DNA from 4 places in the Mesorhizobium sp. WSM4833 genome. Region 3 is predicted to be linked to each of the others. Evidence: predicted binding sites of a transcription regulator. Region 3 holds the regulator's gene; each other region holds the start of a gene.
The links. Region 3 encodes PhoB, which activates phosphate uptake and scavenging genes when phosphate is short. Its sites were predicted from a motif close to TGTCATNNANCTGTCAT; they were not measured.

Region 1: the regulator PhoB is predicted to act here: its motif matches at 2,207-2,223, upstream of AC0L2D_RS07805 (ceramide glucosyltransferase).
Region 2: the regulator PhoB is predicted to act here: its motif matches at 2,309-2,325, upstream of ugpB (sn-glycerol-3-phosphate ABC transporter substrate-binding protein UgpB).
Region 4: the regulator PhoB is predicted to act here: its motif matches at 2,590-2,606, upstream of phnF (phosphonate metabolism transcriptional regulator PhnF).

The regions. Positions count from the first base shown of each region.
Region 1 covers NZ_JBVVQG010000003.1:399,477-403,913, forward strand. The annotation lists gene argF (ornithine carbamoyltransferase) at 1-516, shown strand, start outside; gene AC0L2D_RS07795 (Hsp33 family molecular chaperone) at 627-1,658, shown strand; gene apaG (Co2+/Mg2+ efflux protein ApaG) at 1,706-2,098, opposite strand; gene AC0L2D_RS07805 (ceramide glucosyltransferase) at 2,332-3,483, shown strand; gene AC0L2D_RS07810 (O-succinylhomoserine sulfhydrylase) at 3,491-4,437, opposite strand, start outside.
Region 2 covers NZ_JBVVQG010000004.1:94,863-99,299, reverse strand. The annotation lists gene ugpA (sn-glycerol-3-phosphate ABC transporter permease UgpA) at 1-776, opposite strand, end outside; gene ugpB (sn-glycerol-3-phosphate ABC transporter substrate-binding protein UgpB) at 935-2,245, opposite strand; gene AC0L2D_RS08835 (putative bifunctional diguanylate cyclase/phosphodiesterase) at 2,607-4,437, shown strand, end outside.
Region 3 covers NZ_JBVVQG010000019.1:62,754-67,190, forward strand. The annotation lists gene pstB (phosphate ABC transporter ATP-binding protein PstB) at 1-811, shown strand, start outside; gene phoU (phosphate signaling complex protein PhoU) at 838-1,545, shown strand; gene phoB (phosphate regulon transcriptional regulator PhoB) at 1,562-2,251, shown strand; gene AC0L2D_RS28075 (ROK family protein) at 2,268-3,515, opposite strand; gene xylF (D-xylose ABC transporter substrate-binding protein) at 3,785-4,437, shown strand, end outside.
Region 4 covers NZ_JBVVQG010000004.1:228,113-232,549, reverse strand. The annotation lists gene AC0L2D_RS09505 (ABC transporter permease) at 1-638, shown strand, start outside; gene AC0L2D_RS09500 (zinc-binding alcohol dehydrogenase family protein) at 705-1,724, shown strand; gene phnF (phosphonate metabolism transcriptional regulator PhnF) at 1,802-2,551, opposite strand; gene phnG (phosphonate C-P lyase system protein PhnG) at 2,686-3,147, shown strand; gene phnH (phosphonate C-P lyase system protein PhnH) at 3,147-3,758, shown strand; gene AC0L2D_RS09480 (carbon-phosphorus lyase complex subunit) at 3,760-4,437, shown strand, end outside.

The DNA.
Region 1 (4,437 bases), on a different contig from region 3:
TGCCAGCTGATGGCCGATATCATGACCTTCGAGGAACATCGCGGTCCGGTAGCCGGCAAGACCATCGCCTGGACCGGCGACGGCAACAATGTGCTGCATTCCCTGCTCGAGGCCTCGGCCCGGTTCCGCTTCAACCTCAACGTCGCCGTTCCCGAAGGCAGCGAGCCGGCGCAGAAGCATATCGATTGGTCGCAGGCGCATGGCGGCAAGCTGCACTTCACCCGCTCGCCCGAGGAAGCCGTCGACCAGGCCGACTGCATCGTCACCGATTGCTGGGTGTCGATGGGCCAGGAGCATCGCGCCCGCGGCCACAATGTGTTCTCGCCCTACCAGGTCAATGCCAAGCTGATGGCGAGAGCCAAGCCGGACGCGCTGTTCATGCATTGCCTGCCGGCGCATCGCGGCGAGGAAGTGACAGACGAGGTTATCGACGGACCGCATTCGGTGGTCTTCGACGAAGCCGAGAACCGGCTCCATGCCCAGAAGGCCGTGCTTGCCTGGTGTCTAGGCGCTTGAAGTGTCTGGGCGCTTGATCCCTGGGAGCTTGATCTGCGGGCGTGTGATGCCTATTTGCGCCGCATCACGCAAATCAAGCGCGTTTCGACGCATGCGCCCCGGAGGGCGGCATGGCCGCGCCCTGGAGCTTTGTCATGTTGGAAACCTATCAAGTGACTGAACATCACCCCAAACTCGGCGAATTCGGCTATGCCGGCGACGATCACGTCGTGCCGTTCGAGGTCGGCCCTCTCGACGTGCGCGGCCGCACGGTCCAACTCGGGCCGATGCTGGACGCCATCCTCAGCCGCCACGATTATCCCGAGCCGGTCGCCCGCCTGCTGGCGGAGGCCTGTGTGCTGACCGTGCTGCTCGGCACTTCGCTGAAGTTCGAGGGCAAGTTCATCCTGCAGACCCGCACCGACGGACCCGTCGACATGCTGGTTGCGGATTTTTCCACGCCCTCGGCGCTGCGCGCCTATGCGCGTTTCGATGCCGACCGGCTGGAAGCGCTGGTCGCGGCGGGCGAAACCTCCCAGCAGACGCTGCTCGGCAGTGGCGTGCTGGCGCTGACCATCGACCAGGGCGCCCATACGCAGCGCTATCAGGGTATCGTCCAGCTCGATGGCGAGACCCTGGAAGACGCGGCACGCACCTATTTCCGTCAGTCGGAGCAGATCCCGACGGATATCAGGCTGTCGGTGGCCAAGCTTTTGACGCCCGGTCCCGGCGGCGCCCGCGAGCAATGGCGCGCCGGCGGTATCCTGGCGCAGTTCCTGCCGCAGTCGCCCGAGCGCATGCGCGTCCCGGACCTGCCGGGCGGCGATGGCGATCCGCGTGAGGAGATCCACGATCCGGTCGACAATTCCTGGCAGGAGTTGCTGGCTCTGCTCGGCACCATCGAGCCGACCGAACTGATCGACCCGACGATCGGCGCCGAGCGGCTGCTCTACAGGCTGTTCCACGAGCATGGCGTGCGCGTCTTCGGCGGCGTTCCGGTCGCCGACCAGTGCTCGTGCTCCAGGGACAAGATCCGCGGCATCCTCGAGGGTTTTTCCGCCCAGGAGATCAAGGACAGCACCGAAGACGGCGGCATCCACGTCGCCTGCGAATTCTGTTCGAAGCAATATGATTTCGACCCGGCGGAATTCGCGGCCCAGTAGAGTAGAAACCACGCCTCACCGGTCGCTCCGCGGCCGGTGAGGCGAAATCAATTCACCGTCCGCCGCGTCCCCGGCAAGTCCAGCGAAAACGCCGGAATGGCGATGTCGAACGTCTCGCCCCGCTTGTTGCGCATCGTGTAATGCCCGACCATGATGCCGGACGGTGTCGAGAGCGGGCAACCGGATGTGTACTGGTAGCTGTCGCCGGGATTGAGTTCGGGCTGGTCGCCGACCACGCCGGGGCCGCGCACTTCCTCGACCCGGCCGGTGCCGTCGGTGATGTGCCAATAGCGCGACAGAAGCTGCACGAAATCGTCCGACTGATTGTCGATCGTTATCTGATAGCCCCAGACATAGCGGTTCTCCGAGGGATCCGAACGGTCCTCCAGATAGAACGGCCTGACCTGCACTTCGATGTTGCGCGTGACGGCGCTATACATAAGCGGCTCCAAAAAACGGTTCCAGCGGAACTTTCGGCGCTCCGTGCGGTTAGGTCAACCGATCGAAGCCTCCTCTGGCCGGCCTCGCGGGCAGGTGCCGACAAAGAATGTCATTTAAGTGACATATGACAATGATGGTGTGCGCGGACTGGTGACGCGCGACTCGGGCGCTCTGCTGAACTGTTGAAACCGGCCATCTTGCGGACCGGTTTTCCTGGAGTGACCGGACCTCGATGCAACTCACTCTCATAGCCGCCACGCTTTCAACCGTCCTCATCCTCTCGAATCTCGCCAGCATCGTGCTCGCCGCGTCGCGTCTGAGACGGCGTCGCACCATTGCGCCGCCGGCCGGCAAGCCGCGGCCAGTGTCGATCGTCGTGCCGTCGCGCGGCGTCGAGCCGTTCACGCAGGAGACGCTGGAACGCGCCTTCTCGCTCGACTGGCCGCGCTATGAGCTGATTTTCTGCGTCGCCCATGCCGACGATCCGGTGGTCAAATTGATAAACAGGACGATCGTCCGGTTTCCGAAAGTGCCGGCCCGGCTGCTTGTCGGCGACGACCGCATCAGCGCCAATCCGAAACTCAACAATTGCGTCAAGGGCTGGGAAGCGGCGCGGCACGACTGGGTCGTCCTGGCCGATTCCAACGTGCTGATGTCGAGGGACTACATCCAGCACCTGATGGCTGCCTGGCGGCCCGGCACCGGCCTTGTCTGCTCGACGCCGATCGGCTCGCGGCCGGCCGGCTTCTGGGCCGAGGTCGAATGCGCTTTCCTCAACACGCTGCAGGCGCGCTGGCAATATGCCGGTGAGGCGCTCGGCCTCGGCTTTGCCCAGGGCAAGAGCATGCTCTGGAACAAGCCGATGCTCGACGCCAATGGCGGCATCCGCGTGCTGGCCGCCGAGATCGCCGAGGATGCCGCTGCGACCAAGCTGGTGAACAGTCTCAGCCTGCGCGTCAATCTCGTCGCCGCCCCCTTCGAGCAGCCGCTTGGCCGGCGCTCGTTTGACGAGATCTGGTCGCGTCAGGCCCGTTGGGCGCGCCTGCGCCGCGTCACTTTCCCGCTGTTCTTCGCACCCGAAATCCTGACCGGCGCCGTGGTGCCGCTGGTGCTTGCGCTGATTGCAGCAGCAAGCGCCGGCTTCAGCCTCTGGGCAACCGCCCTTGCCGTGCTGGCGGCCTTCTATCTTCCGGAGTGCGCCCTGGCCTGGTCCAAGGGCTGGTACCTGTCGCCACGCATGGTCGCCGCGATCATGGCGCGCGACCTGATCCTGCCGGCGATGTGGGCGCGCGGCTGGCTCGGCGGCGCCGTCGACTGGCGCGGCAATGCGATGACCATCGGCACCAAGACGGCCGAGCTGGAAGAGACGCCGTCCGGCGCCTGAAGGCCTCCTACCTGGCCTTCAGCGCCTGCGCGATGTCCTCGAGCAGATCGTCGGCATCCTCCAGGCCAACCGACAGCCTGAGCGTGCCCGGCCCGATGCCGAGCTCGGCGCGCGCCTCGTCGCTGAGATTCTTGTGCGTCGTCGTCGCCGGGTGGGTGATCAGGCTCTTGGCGTCACCGAGATTGTTGGAGATCAGGACGATGTCGAGCGCGTTCTGCAAGGCGAAGGCCGCCTGCTTGCCGCCCTTGACGTCCAGGCAGATCAGCGTCGAGCCGCCCGACATCTGCTTCTTGACGATGTCGGCCTGCGGATGGTCGGCGCGGCCGGGATAGATGACGCGCGCGATTTCCGGCCGTTCGGCCAGAAAATCCGCGATCCGGCCGGCACTTTCCGTCTGCTGGCGTACGCGCAGCGGCAGCGTTTCCAGGCCCTTCAGCAGCGTCCAGGCGTTGAAAGGCGAAAGGCTTGGGCCGGTATGGCGGAAATAGTCGTGCAGGTTCTCGTCGATCCACTTCTTGTCCGACAGGATGACGCCGCCGAGACAGCGCCCCTGGCCGTCTATGTGCTTGGTCGCCGAATAGACGACGACATGGGCGCCGAGCTGCAAGGGCTTCTGCTGCAGGGGCGTGGCGAAGACATTGTCGACGATCAGCCTGGCGCCGATCGAATTGGCAAGCGAAGCGACAGCGGCGATATCGACCACTTCCAGCGTCGGATTGGTCGGGCTTTCCAGGAAGAACAGCTTGGTGTTCGGCTTGACCGCCTTTTCCCAGTTGGCGATGTCGGTGCCGTCGACCAGCGTCGCCTCGATGCCGTATCTCGGCGCCAGCGTCTCGACCACCCAGCGGCAGGAGCCGAACAGCGCGCGTGCCGCCACGATATGGTCGCCGGCCTTGGCGCTGCACAGAAGGGCGGCCGTCACCGCGGCCATGCCGGACGCGGTGGCGCGCGCGT
Region 2 (4,437 bases), on a different contig from region 3:
GTCTCAGTCGTCTTGCCCGGACCGCCCCCGGTGACGGCATGGACGATGCCGAACGTGTCGAACAGGGCATAGACGGTGTTGACGACCAGCAGGAAGAAGGTCGTCGGCGCAAGCAGCGGGAAGACGATGGTCCAGAATCGCTTGGTCTCGCCGGCGCCGTCCATGGCCGCGGCCTCGATCAAGGCTTTCGGCACCGCCTGCAGGCCGGCGACGAAGAACAGGAAATTGTAGCTTATCTGCTTCCAGGCAGCGGCGGACACCAGCAGGATCATGGCGTGGGTGCCATTGAGCAGTGGATCCCAGGCGATGCCGAAACTCCTCAGCATGTAGGCCAGCGACCCGATCGAAGGGTTGAAGAGGAACAGCCACAGCATACCGGCAATCGCCGGCGCCACCGCGTAGGGCCAGATCAAGAGCGTGCGGTAGAGACCTTTGCCGCGCACCACCTTCTCTGCCATGACCGCCAGCAGGAGCGCCACGCACATGGCGACGATAGCGGTCGCAAGGGAAAACACCACCGTGACCTTGATCGAGTTCAGGTAGGCCGGATCGGCAAGCACTTTCCTGAAATTGGCGAACCAGACGAACTTGGTCCTCAGCCCGAACGGATCCTGCCTGAGCATGGATTGGTAGAACGCCTGACCGGCCGGCCAGTAGAAAAAAACGAGCGTGATGGCCAGTTGCGGCGCCACAAGCAGGTAGGGAAGGACCTTGTTGGGGAACACGACGCGAGGGGTCACGGAGCCACTCCGAGGTGATGAGGCGGGGGGCACCATGCGGCACCCCTCTCCGCCAAGATGGCTTTGATGAGCGTTTCGGACTGGGCATCATCGACCATTGGCGAAATCGCAAGGCACGGCAAAACTCCCCTCACCGAGGGGAGATGCCCGGCGGGACAGGTAGGTGCGCCGTAGAGCAAGGACCTGCGCTCGCTCTAATTCCCCAGCGCTTCCTTGATCGCGGCATTGCCACGCGTAACCGCATTGTCGAGCGCCTGCTGCGCGGTCTGCTGGCCGGCTAGCATCTTCTCGAACTCCTCGTTCTGGATATCGCGCACCTGCGGCAGATTCGGCAGACGTATTCCCTTGGAATTGTCGGTCGGCGTCTTACCCGTCATCTGCAGGATCGGGGTCTCGCGGCCGACATTCTTGTCATAGAAACCGGACTTCTTGGTCGCTTCATAAGCCGCCAGCGTTACCGGCAGATAACCCGACTTCTGGTGCAGGTATTCTTGCACCTCGGTCTTGGACAGGTAGGCGAAGAAGGCCGCGACGCCCTTGTATTCCTCATCGGATTTGTCCGCGAAAACCCACAAGCTGGCGCCACCCGGCGTCGTGTTCTGCGGCGCACCCTTGGCGTCGCTGTCATACGGCAATTGGCCAATGCCGTAATTCATGCCGGACTTGACGATATCGCCAAGCCCGCCGGACGATTCGGTCATGATCCCGCATTCGCCCGCAAGGAAGATCTGCTTGGCTTCGGAGGTGCGGCCGCCATATTTGAAGGTGCCGTCCTTGGCGAGGTCCGCCAGCGCCTGGAAATGGTTGACGAAAATCGGCGCGTTGATCTTGAGCTCGACATCGCCGCCGGCCAGACCGTTCTGCTGGGTGGCCCATGACACGTCATTCCAGGCCGCGAAATTCTCCAGATGTATCCAGGTCAGCCAGGTCGAGGTGTAGCCGCAGGCGGCCGCGCCGCTCGCCTTGATCTTCTTGGCGTCTTCCCACACTTCATTCCAGGTCTTGGGTGGGCTATCGACGTCGAGACCAGCCTTCTTGAAGATATCCTTGTTGTAATAAAGGATCGGCGAGGAGGAGTTGTAGGGGAAGGAGAGCATGGTGCCGTCCGGCTTCGAATAATAGCCGACTATGCCTGGCAGATACTGGCTCTTGTCGAAGGTCATTCCAGCGCTGGTCAACACATCGGCTGCGGGCTTGATGGCACCTTCGGCCGCCATCATCACGCCGGTGCCGACGTCGAACACCTGGATGATGTCTGGCGCCTGGCCCGCGCGGTAGGCGGCAATGCCGGCATTCAGCGTCTCGGGATACGTGCCTTTGAACACCGGAACGAGCTCATAGTCGCTCTGGCTGGCATTGAAATCTTTGGAGATCTTGTCGACGACTTCGGCATTGGCGCCAGTCATGGCGTGCCACCAACTGATCTGCGTGACGGCAAAAGCGGAGGTTGAGGAAAGCGTCATAAAGGTAGCGGCAACACCGGCCGCGAAGCCGAAGGACTTCATGTTTCATCTCCCGTTTGTCATTGGCGAAAGGGGGCACTCCCGCGAAGGCAATATGTGTCGCTCATGACAATCAGACAACGGTTTTGTTGCAGATCGACGAACTTCACCCTTTACCTGACGCAACGCTCGCCTCCGCTTGGAGGCATGGAGAGCGATACGGTTAGCCGGCTTAGCGCGACGACAAGCGCGCCAGGAAGCACCGTCGGGACCGTCAAGCTGGCTTTCGGCGTGTCAGCCCTGATTGCAGCCGCAGCAACCCGAAGAGACACGCCAAGGTTGCAGCCGACTTTATCGATCCCTCAACGGCAACGCGCTACTCAATCCTGCTGCCCTGTTTATTTCCAAAGATCAGGTGAAATAAATGCTGACGGTCTACAATTGTATCGTCAACGAACATGATCTGAGACTGGTCGCACTCGCCGCGCTGATCTGCGGAATTTCCTGCTTCTCTGCTGTCAACCTGCTTCAGCACATAAGCCGTTCCACAGATCGGAACCGGCTTGCCTGGCTGATGATCGCGGCCACTTCGACCGGCTTTGGCATCTGGGCAACGCACTTCATCGCCATGCTCGCATTCACACCGGGCATACCCAGTGCTTATGATCCGGCACTCTCCGTGCTTTCGCTCGCTGCTTCGGTCACTTTGACGGCAGCCGGCATGTGGATCGCCACCTTGCGGGATGAGTTCGACTATCATCTCGTCGGCGGCGCCGTGCTGGGCGGCGGTATCGCAGCCATGCACTACATCGGCATGGCGGCGTTCGAGGTTCAGGGCCGTATCGAGTGGAACCTCTTGCTTGTCGCCGTTTCCCTGCTGGCCGGCGTAACGCTCGCGGCGCTGGCGCTGCGTGTCGTGCAGCGCCGCCCCTCCTTGAAGGCGACATCCGGCGGCGCGGTGCTACTGACGCTGGCGATCTGCACCCTGCATTTCATCGGTATGGGTGCCGTCTCGATCTTCCCCGATCCCTCGATCGTCATATCCGAATACACGATCGAGCCGACCTCGCAGGCTTTCGCGGCCGCCGCCGCCACACTGGTGATCCTGGTTCTGTCGGCATCGGCGCTGTGGATCGATTTGCGCTTCCGTCGCCAGAAGCTCGAGGTCGACCGCATGCACGGCCTGGCCAATGCCGCCGTGGAGGGGCTGATCGTTTGCGACGGCAACCGCATCATCAGTGCCAATGACAGCATTGCGGCACTGACGGGCATAGCAACAGCGACCCTGAACGGAATGCAGCTTGGCGATCTCTTCGGATCCGATATGTCGGGCTTCGGCGAACAGCCGCAGGAGGCCGAATTGAGCGGTCGCGATGGCACGAGCATTCCTGTCGAGCTGATCGCCAGGAGCATCGACTACTGTGGCAAACCGCACAACGTGGTCGCGGTCCGCGATATTCGCGAGCGCAAGAAGGCGGAACAGGAGATCCTGCGGCTTGCCCATTTCGATCCATTGACCGGACTGGCCAATCGCCGCAGCTTTTCCGGCCGGCTGGAGACGGAAATCGCTGCGATGGTCCGGACCAGGAAAGGCGGCCAGCTTGCGCTTCTGCTGCTTGATCTCGACCGGTTCAAGGAGGTCAACGACCTGTATGGGCACGGCGCAGGCGACGCCATGCTGCAGAAGGTTGCGCAGTGCGCGACCGGTATCCTTCGTCAAGGGCAGATGGTGGCGCGGCTGGGCGGCGATGAGTTCGCCATCATCGCGCCGAACCTGGCCGACCCGTTGGAGGCGGGCCGTATCGCCAACGCCGTGCTGACAGCCATGCGCGAGGAAAACCGGCTCTCGGTCGGCGGCGGCCTTGTGTCGGCAAGCATCGGCATTGCGCTGTATCCGTCGGATGCCGAAAACCAGGCCAGCCTGATAAGCCACGCCGATACGGCACTCTACCGGGCCAAGACCGAAGGCAAGGACACCTACCGTTATTTCGAAGCTTCGATGGGGGCCGAGGCCCGCGACAAGCGCGTCATGGAGCACGAACTGCGCCAGGCGGTCGCACGCCAGGAGTTCTATCTCGTCTACCAGCCGCAGAAAGAGATCAGCAGCGGAAAGATGGTCGGCTTCGAAGCGTTGGTCCGCTGGCGGCATCCGACGCGCGGCGACGTGTCGCCGGCCATATTCATCCCGGTGGCCGAAGACAGCGGCGCCATTGGCCAGATTGGCGAATGGGTGCTGACGGCTGCCTGCGAGGAAG
Region 3 (4,437 bases):
CATGACCGAACAGTCCCTTGAAAACGCAGTGGGCGACAAGATGAAGTCGAACGAAGTGATCAAAATGCGCGGCGACAAGGTCGGCGTGTTCTACGGCGAGAAGCAGGCGCTGTTCGACGTCGATCTCGACGTCCGCCTGAACCAGGTGACGGCGCTGATCGGCCCCTCCGGCTGCGGCAAGTCCACCTTCCTGCGCTGCCTCAATCGCATGAACGACACCATCGATTCAGCACGGGTAACCGGCAAGATCACGCTCGACGAAGAGGACATCTACGACAAGAACATCGATGTCGTCGAACTCAGGGCGCGCGTCGGCATGGTGTTCCAGAAACCCAATCCGTTCCCAAAGTCGATCTACGAGAACGTCGCCTATGGGCCGCGCATCCACGGATTGGCCAAGCGCAAGGCCGACATGGATCAGATCGTCGAGTCCAGCCTGAAGAAGGCGGCGATCTGGAACGAGGTCAAGGACCGTTTGCAGGAACCTGGCACGGGTCTTTCCGGTGGCCAGCAGCAGCGCCTGTGCATTGCACGCGCCATCGCCGTGTCGCCCGAGGTGATCCTGATGGACGAACCGTGTTCGGCGCTCGACCCGATCGCCACCGCTCGCGTCGAGGAACTGATCGACGAACTGCGTCAGAACTATACGATCGTCATCGTCACCCATTCGATGCAGCAGGCAGCGCGCGTGTCGCAGCGCACCGCGATGTTCCATCTTGGCTATCTGGTCGAGGAGGGCGCCACCGACAAGATGTTCACCACCCCCGACGACAAACGCACCCAGGACTACATCACCGGCCGGTTCGGCTGATCTCTGGCATATGAGGGACGAAGATCATGGGTGAACATACCGTCGCATCTTTCGATGAGGATCTGGAGCAGATCAGCCAGCTGATCCGCGACATGGGCGATCTCGCCCGCTCGATGGTCGGTGGCTCGACCAGGGCTTTGCTCAATTCGGACAATGCGCTGGCGCAGCGGGTGGTTTCCGACGACGCCATCATGGATGCACGCCAGCGCGAGCTGGACGATCGTGCCATCACGCTGATCGCCAAGCGCCAGCCGATGGCCAACGATCTGCGTGCGGTGGTCGGTTCGATCCGCATGGCCGGCGACCTCGAGCGCATCGGTGACCTTGCCAAGAACATCGCCAAGCGCGTCGGCACTGTCGGGCTGAGCGTCACGCCGCACGACCTTTCGCATTCGATCGACGCAATGGCGCAGCTGGTGCTGATCCAGGTGCAGGGGGTCGTCGACGAGTATGCCGCCGCTGACGCGGCAGCGCTTGCCACGCTCAGAAACAATGATGAACGCATCGACGTCAAATACACATCGGTGTTCCGCGAACTTCTGACCTACATGATGGAAGATCCGCGCAACATCACGGCGTGCACGCACCTGTTGTTTTGCGCCAAGAACCTCGAGCGGATCGGCGACCACGTGACCAACATCGCCGAAAATGCCTATTATGTTTTGACCGGCACGCAGTTGCCAGCCAACCGTCCGAAGCAGGACGAGACGGCAATGTCCGCGCCAGCGGCATGACAGGGGTGACCAGCCGATGATCGCGCCACGCATCATGGTGGTGGAGGATGAGGAGCCGCTAGGCGTGCTGCTCCGCTACAATCTCGAATCCGAAGGTTACCAGGTCGAGGTGGTGACGCGCGGCGACGAGGCCGAAATCCGGCTGCAGGAGAACGTTCCAGACCTTCTGGTGCTCGACTGGATGGTGCCTGCGGTTTCCGGTATCGAACTCTGCCGCCGGCTAAGGATGCGTCCCGAGACCGAGCGGCTGCCGATCATCATGCTGACCGCGCGAGGCGAGGAAAGCGACCGCGTGCGCGGCCTCTCGACCGGTGCCGACGACTATCTGGTCAAGCCTTTCTCGACGCCGGAGTTCATGGCCAGGGTCAAGGCGCTGCTGCGCCGGGCCAAGCCGGAAGTGCTGTCCAGCGTGCTCAAGGTCGGCGATATCGTGCTCGATCGCGAGTCGCACCGCGTCTATCGCAAGAAGAGCGAAATCCGGCTCGGGCCGACGGAATTCCGCCTGCTTGAATTCATGATGCGCCATCCAGGCCGCGTGTTCTCGCGCAGCCAACTGCTCGACAATGTCTGGGGCGAGACGATCTACATCGACGAACGCACGGTCGATGTGCATGTCGGCCGGCTGCGCAAGGCGGTCAACAACGGCCGCATGCCCGATGTCATTCGCACCATCCGTGGGGCGGGTTACGCCATTCGCGAGGACTGAACTCCCTCGTTTGAACTCACGCCACGTTCTTGCCGCCGAGACCGGATCTCGCCTGCACGCCCGGCGCAAAAATCTCCTGATCGACGAAGATCAGCGCCCGCATGGCGCAGCCTTCGCGGATCAGCGGCAGTTCGTTCGGCTCGGTGTCGAAGGAAATCGACTTGGAATGCTGACCGCCGGCGGTCTGGGCAATCGCTTGCCGCAATGCCGGCTCGATCAGGTCGAAGGCGGCGGCGCTGACGCCGACCATGGCGACCGGCGCCGGATCGATCAGCGCAAACAGGCTGCCGAGGCCGTAGCCGAGCGCTTCGCCGGCCTTGCGATAGGCTTCCCGTTCGGGCCCGTCCCTTTCGCGGGCGGCGGCAGCCAGGGCGCGCATGTCGGCGTCGCTGACATCGGCGACGGGCTCTGCATCCTCGCCCATCTGCCGCGCGTTGCGCCAGATGGCATAATTGCCGGCATAGGCTTCGACGCAGCCGCGCCGTCCGCAGCGACACAGCGCGCCGTTCGGCCGATGGATCATGTGGCCGAATTCGCCGCCCGAGGAATGGGTGCCGGTGAACAATTCGCCCTTCAGCACCAGCCCCATGCCGATGCCGTGCGACAGGAGGATGGCGATGAAATCGTCGCGGTAACGATCGGGGTCGCGCCAGCGCAGCGCCACCGCCATCATGTTGCAGTCGTTCTCCATAATGGCGGGGATGCCGAACTCCTCTTCGAATATGTCGGCGAAGGCGATGTCGGTGTGCGGCGTGATCGGCGACCACAGCATGGCGCGGGCACGGGTGTCGGTGATGCCCTGGACGGCCAGCGCGATACGAGCGATGCTGCGCACGTCCAGGTCGGGATCTTCCAGGCGGCGCCGCACGATTGCCGTGCACTCACCGATCAGCGAGTCGCGCGACATCGTCAGCGTGTCGAGCCGACGCTGTTCCTCGGATATTACCTGGCCGGCATAGTCGATGACGGCGACCGAGAGGAAGTTCAGCGACAGCACCACGGTCATTACCGCGGCCGCTTCCGGATTGAGGCTGAGGCCGACCTGCGGACGGCCGCGTTTGAGCGAGCCGGCCTCGCTCGGCTTGCTTTCGGTCAGGATGCCTTCGACGATCAGGTCGGATGAGATCGCCGAGATCGTCGAATGGCTGAGGCTTGTGGTTGCGGCGATCTCGGTGCGCGACGGCTGTCCGGCGCGGCGCACCGCGGCGATCACCATCGCGCGGTTGCGGCGGCGCAAATCGTCGTGGCGGATTCCGACCGACATGCTCTTTCATATCCTCCCGGTCGCCGCGGTTCTTCCTGCCCTGGAACGCTGTCGGTGACGCGGTCAAATACTGGCAGAAGCCGCGCGCCGTGTCATTTATTTATTCCGAGGCCCGAAAAAAATTCGAGACGACATCAAAATCCATCAGAATCGATGTTGACAGCGTTCGGGCGTTGGCCCAGTATTTTTTCGAGGCTCGAAAAAATAGGGCCTCTGTGCCGGCCCTCGGGCCAGTTTGGTCGCGCCATACGCGGCGCAGGGAGGATAATATGAAAAGATTCACAGCCGCCATCCTGGCGGGTGCCGCCATGTCGCTGACGCTCGCGTCTGTCGCGCAGGCGAAGGACAAGGTCGTCGGCGTTTCGTGGTCCAACTTCCAGGAGGAACGCTGGAAGACCGACGAGGCCGCCATGAAGACGGCGATCGAGGCCGCCGGCGACAAGTACATCTCCGCCGATGCGCAGTCCAATCCCGGCAAGCAGCTTACCGACGTCGAAAGCCTGATCTCGCAGGGCGCCAATTCCCTGATCATCCTGGCGCAGGATGCTTCGGCCATCGGCCCGGCCGTGCAGAAGGCGCTGGACGAAGGCATTCCGGTCGTCGGCTATGACCGGTTGATCGAGAACAAGGACGTTTTCTACCTCACCTTCGACAACAAGGAAGTCGGCCGTATGCAGGCCCGCGAAGTGTTCAAGGTCAAGCCGGAAGGCAACTACGTCTTCATCAAGGGCTCCGGTGCCGATCCCAATGCCGACTTCCTGTTCTCGGGCTCGATGGAAGTGCTCAAGGAAGCCATCGACAGCGGCAAGATCAAGAATGTCGGCGAAGCCTACACGGATGGCTGGCTGCCCGCCAATGCCCAGAAGAACATGGAACAGTTCCTGACCGCCAACGACAACAAGGTCGACGCGGTGGTCGCGGC
Region 4 (4,437 bases), on a different contig from region 3:
TCGCCATCGGCATGTTCCACGGCTTCGGTATCGTCAAGATGGGCCTGCCGCCCTTCATCATCACGCTGGCGACGTTGACCTCGCTGCGCGGCATCGGCCTTTTGATGACCAACGGCAATTCGATCAACATCAACAGCGACACCTTCACCGCCTTCTCGCGCAATTCCTTCATCGGCATCCCCAACCTGTTCTGGATGGTGATCCTGGTCGGCATTCCGGCCTATATCTTCCTGCACCACAGCCGCTGGGGCAGATACTTGTTTTCGGTCGGCTCCAACGCCGAGGCCTCGCGCCTGTCCGGCGTCAATGTCCAGCGCACCATCTACATGGCCTACACGCTGTCGGGCCTGTGCGCCGCCTTCGTCGGCGTGCTGCTGGCCGCCCGCATCGGCATCGGCAACCCGACGCAGGCCGAGGGCTGGGAACTGCAGGCGATCGCGTCGTCGGTCATCGGCGGCACCTCGCTGTTCGGCGCCGTCGGCTCGGTGCATGGGCCGCTGCTCGGCGCCTTCATCCTGGCCACCATCAACAACGGCGCCAACCTGCTCAACGTCAATTCGTTCTGGCAGCGCATCATCACCGGCGCGCTGATCATCATCATCGTCTACTTCGACGGCCTGCGCCGCCGCGGCAAGTAGCGACCCCGCAATCAACCGCCGGTCCGCCACACCAACGGGCCGGCGATTTCATGACTGGATTAGCGCATGAAAGCCGTCCTCTGCCGTTCGCCCGGCGATCTTGTCCTTGAAGACCGGCCCGCACCCGAGACACCGCCTCCCGGCTGGGCGCTGGTGGCGGTCAGCCATGTCGGCATCTGCGGCACCGACTACCACATTTTCGAGGGCAAGCACCCGTTCCTCGCCTATCCCCGCATCATGGGTCATGAGGTCTCGGGTACCGTGATGGAGACCGGCGAAGGCGTCGAACTGGCCATTGGTGAGCCCGTCGTCGTCAACCCCTATCTTTCCTGCGGCAAGTGCATCGCCTGCCGGCACGGCAAGCCCAATTGCTGTGTCAGGATCGAGGTGCTTGGCGTGCATCGCGACGGCGCCATGTGCGAACGCATCCTGGTGCCGGCGCAAAATCTCTATCCGGCCAACGGCCTTTCGCTGGCCGACGCCGCTGCCGTCGAGTTCCTGGCCATCGGCGCGCATGCCGTGCGGCGCGCCCGCGCCGACCCCGGCGCCCACACGCTGGTCATCGGCGCCGGCCCGATCGGGCTCGGCACCGCCATCTTCGCCCGCATCGCCGGGCTCGACGTGACGCTGCTCGACATGAGCAGTGAAAGGCTCGCCTTCGCTGGAAACGAGCTTGGTTTCCAGACCCTAGACGGCTCGCGCGGCGCGGTGCCCGATCTGATCAGGGAAGCGACATCAGGCGAAGGCTTCGATGTGGTCTTCGACGCCACCGGCAACACCCAGTCGGTGCAGTCGGCCTTCGCCCATGTCGCGCATGGCGGAACGCTGGTGCTGGTCTCCGTCGTCAAGGACGACATCAGCTTTTCCGATCCGGAATTCCACAAGCGCGAGATGACGCTGATCGGCAGCCGCAACGCGCTGCGCGCCGACTTCGACCATGTCGCCGCCTCGATCCGCAACGGGGCCGTACCACTGGCCAAGCTCGTCACACACCGCACCACACTCGCCGCCACGCCGCGCGATCTGGCTCGTTGGGCGCATGAGAAATCCGGCCTGATCAAGGCTGTGATCGAGGTGGGGTTATAACATGGCAGGCGGCGAAGCCGGTCCTCAAATGCGCCGCCGCTGGCAAGTGAATGCGGCCGAGCTGGGCCGGGCACTCCCTACAGCGCCGACAGCTTCAGCTCCACCCGTTCGGCCGGGAAGCGCGACTCGGAAAACTGGATCGGCTGGCCGTCCGGCGTGACGTTGACGGCGACCGTGACCAGCACGATGGCGCCCGGCTGCAGGTCGAGGTCGGCAAGGTCCGCCGCATCGGCATGGCGCGCCGACAGCACGGTCGATTGCCTGAGGTAATCGTCTATGCCGAACCGCGCCAGCGAGGCGGTGATCGAGCCGGTCTCGGCCATCGCGGCATCGATGCCGGCAAAGCGCCGGGCTTCGAACCAGCCCGCCGCGCGCGACACCGGCCGTCCATCGGCTTCGCCGCGTGTTTCCAGGCGGATCACATCGGCTCCCCTGGCAAGGCCAAGGCCCTGGGCGACGCGCTGGCTGGCCGGCTCGACCGACGAGGCGAGCAGGACGATGTGCCGTTCCGTCGTCTGCGCTTGCAGCCCTGTCGAAAACCGTGTGCGCGCCCCAATCGGATAGGACAGCCGCTTGCGCGACAGCACGAAGGTGCCGCGCCCCTGCTCGGCCCGCAGCACGCCTTCCCTTACAAGGGCTGATATGGCGCTGCGCACCGTGTGGCGATTGACGCCATAGCGCTCTGCCAGCGCCACCTCCGGCGGCAGCGCTGCATTCTCCGTGAAATCGCCGATGGCGATCGCATGCAGCATCTTGTCGGCGATCTGCCGCCACAGCGAAACGCCACTGCGCCGCTCGATGCTGTCCGCCGCCAGCCGCCCGACCATCATTGCCCCCAACCTTCCAGCGCCCAGTCTTCTATCGCTGTCATCCACCCGTCATGGACACCCGTTAGATAATAGGTATAATTTGTATAGTTGTCTATATCAATAGACAAATTTAGCCACGAGGACCACAGCTCATGCGAGGACAGGAAGCCCGCGACCAGGCCGAGCGCAAGGCCGCCATGGCAACCCTTGCGCAATCCAGCGGCGATGACATCGTCCGGCTCTGGAATGAGGCCGGACTGCCTTCGGACGCCGAGCTGCTGCGCGGCCCCGAAACCGGACTGGTCACCCTGCGCGGCCGCATCGGCGGCGGCGGCGCGCCCTTCAATGTCGGCGAGGCGACCGTCACCCGCGCCACGGTCAGGCTACCCACCGGACAGGTCGGCCATTGCTATGCCCTTGGCCGCGACAAGCAGAAGGCGAAGCTGGCGGCTATCGCCGACGCCCTATGGCAGGACCCTGCCCGCCGCAATGAGGTCGAGACCGGACTGATAGCGCCTCTGCGGTCGGCTCTGACCATGGCGCACGAAAAACGCCGCGCCGAGACGGCGGCAACGAAGGTCGATTTCTTCACCATGGTTCGCGGAGAAGACTGATGGACATTGCAGCGCAATCGATCGAGGGCGGGTTCGCCGATCCGGTCTTCAACGCCCAGACCGTGTTCCGCGCCGTGATGGACGCAATGGCTCGGCCGGGCAGCGTGCAACCGCTGCCGGCCTTCGCCCGCCCGCCGGTGCCGCTCTCGGCTACCGCCGGCGCCATCGCACTGGCGCTGTGCGACAATGACACGCCGCTCTGGCTCGACCCGGCTTTGCAGGCCTCCACCGCGATCAGATCATGGCTTGGGTTCCATACCGGCGCGCCATTGGCCAACACACCGGCCGATGCGCATTTCGCCTTGATCGCAGCACCTGCCGAGATGATGGCGCTCGATGGCTTTTCGCAGGGCACGCAGGATTATCCCGACCGCTCGACCACGCTGATCCTGCAGGTCAGCGATCTGGTCTCCGGCACGCCGCTATTGCTCGAAGGTCCTGGCATCGAAACCAGCGCCACGATCGCGCCGGCGCAGATGCCACGCCATTTCGTCGAGCAGTGGAAGCAGAATATCAAGCGCTTTCCGCGTGGCGTCGACATCATCCTCGTCACATCAGGCGGCATTGCCTGCCTGCCGCGCACGACGCGCATCAAGACGATGGAGGCGTAAGATGTATGTCGCGGTAAAAGGTGGCGAAGCCGCAATCGCCAACGCCCACAGCCTGCTTGCCGACCGACGCCGCGGCGACCGTTCGGTGCCGGCGCTTCGCCTCGACCAGATCGTCGAGCAGCTGGCGCTCGGCGTCGACCGGGTGATGAGCGAAGGCTCGCTCTACGATCGGGAGCTGGCCGCCCTAGCCATCGTCCAGGCGCGCGGCGACATGATCGAGGCGATCTTCCTGGTGCGCGCCTATCGCACCACGCTGCCACGCTTCGGCTACTCCAAGCCGATCGACACCGCCACCATGCTGGTCGAGCGACGTGTGTCGGCGACCTACAAGGATCTGCCCGGCGGCCAATTGCTCGGGCCCACCTTCGACTACACGCACAGACTGCTCGATCCCGAGCTTGCCGCGGGGGCCGAGGTCGCCGAGCCCTTGCTGCGCGAGACGGAAGCGCAAGCCATGCCGCGCGTTTCGGCCATCCTCGCCCGCGAAGGCTTGATCGAACCGGATGGCGACATGCCGCAGGACCATGTCCCCGGCGACATCACCCGCGAGCCGCTGGAATTCCCAATGGCGCGCGACATCCGGCTGCAGGCGCTGTCGCGCGGCGATGAGGGGTTTTTGCTGGCGCTCGGCTATTCCACCCAGCGCGGCTATGCCCGCAACCATCCCTTTGTCGGCGAG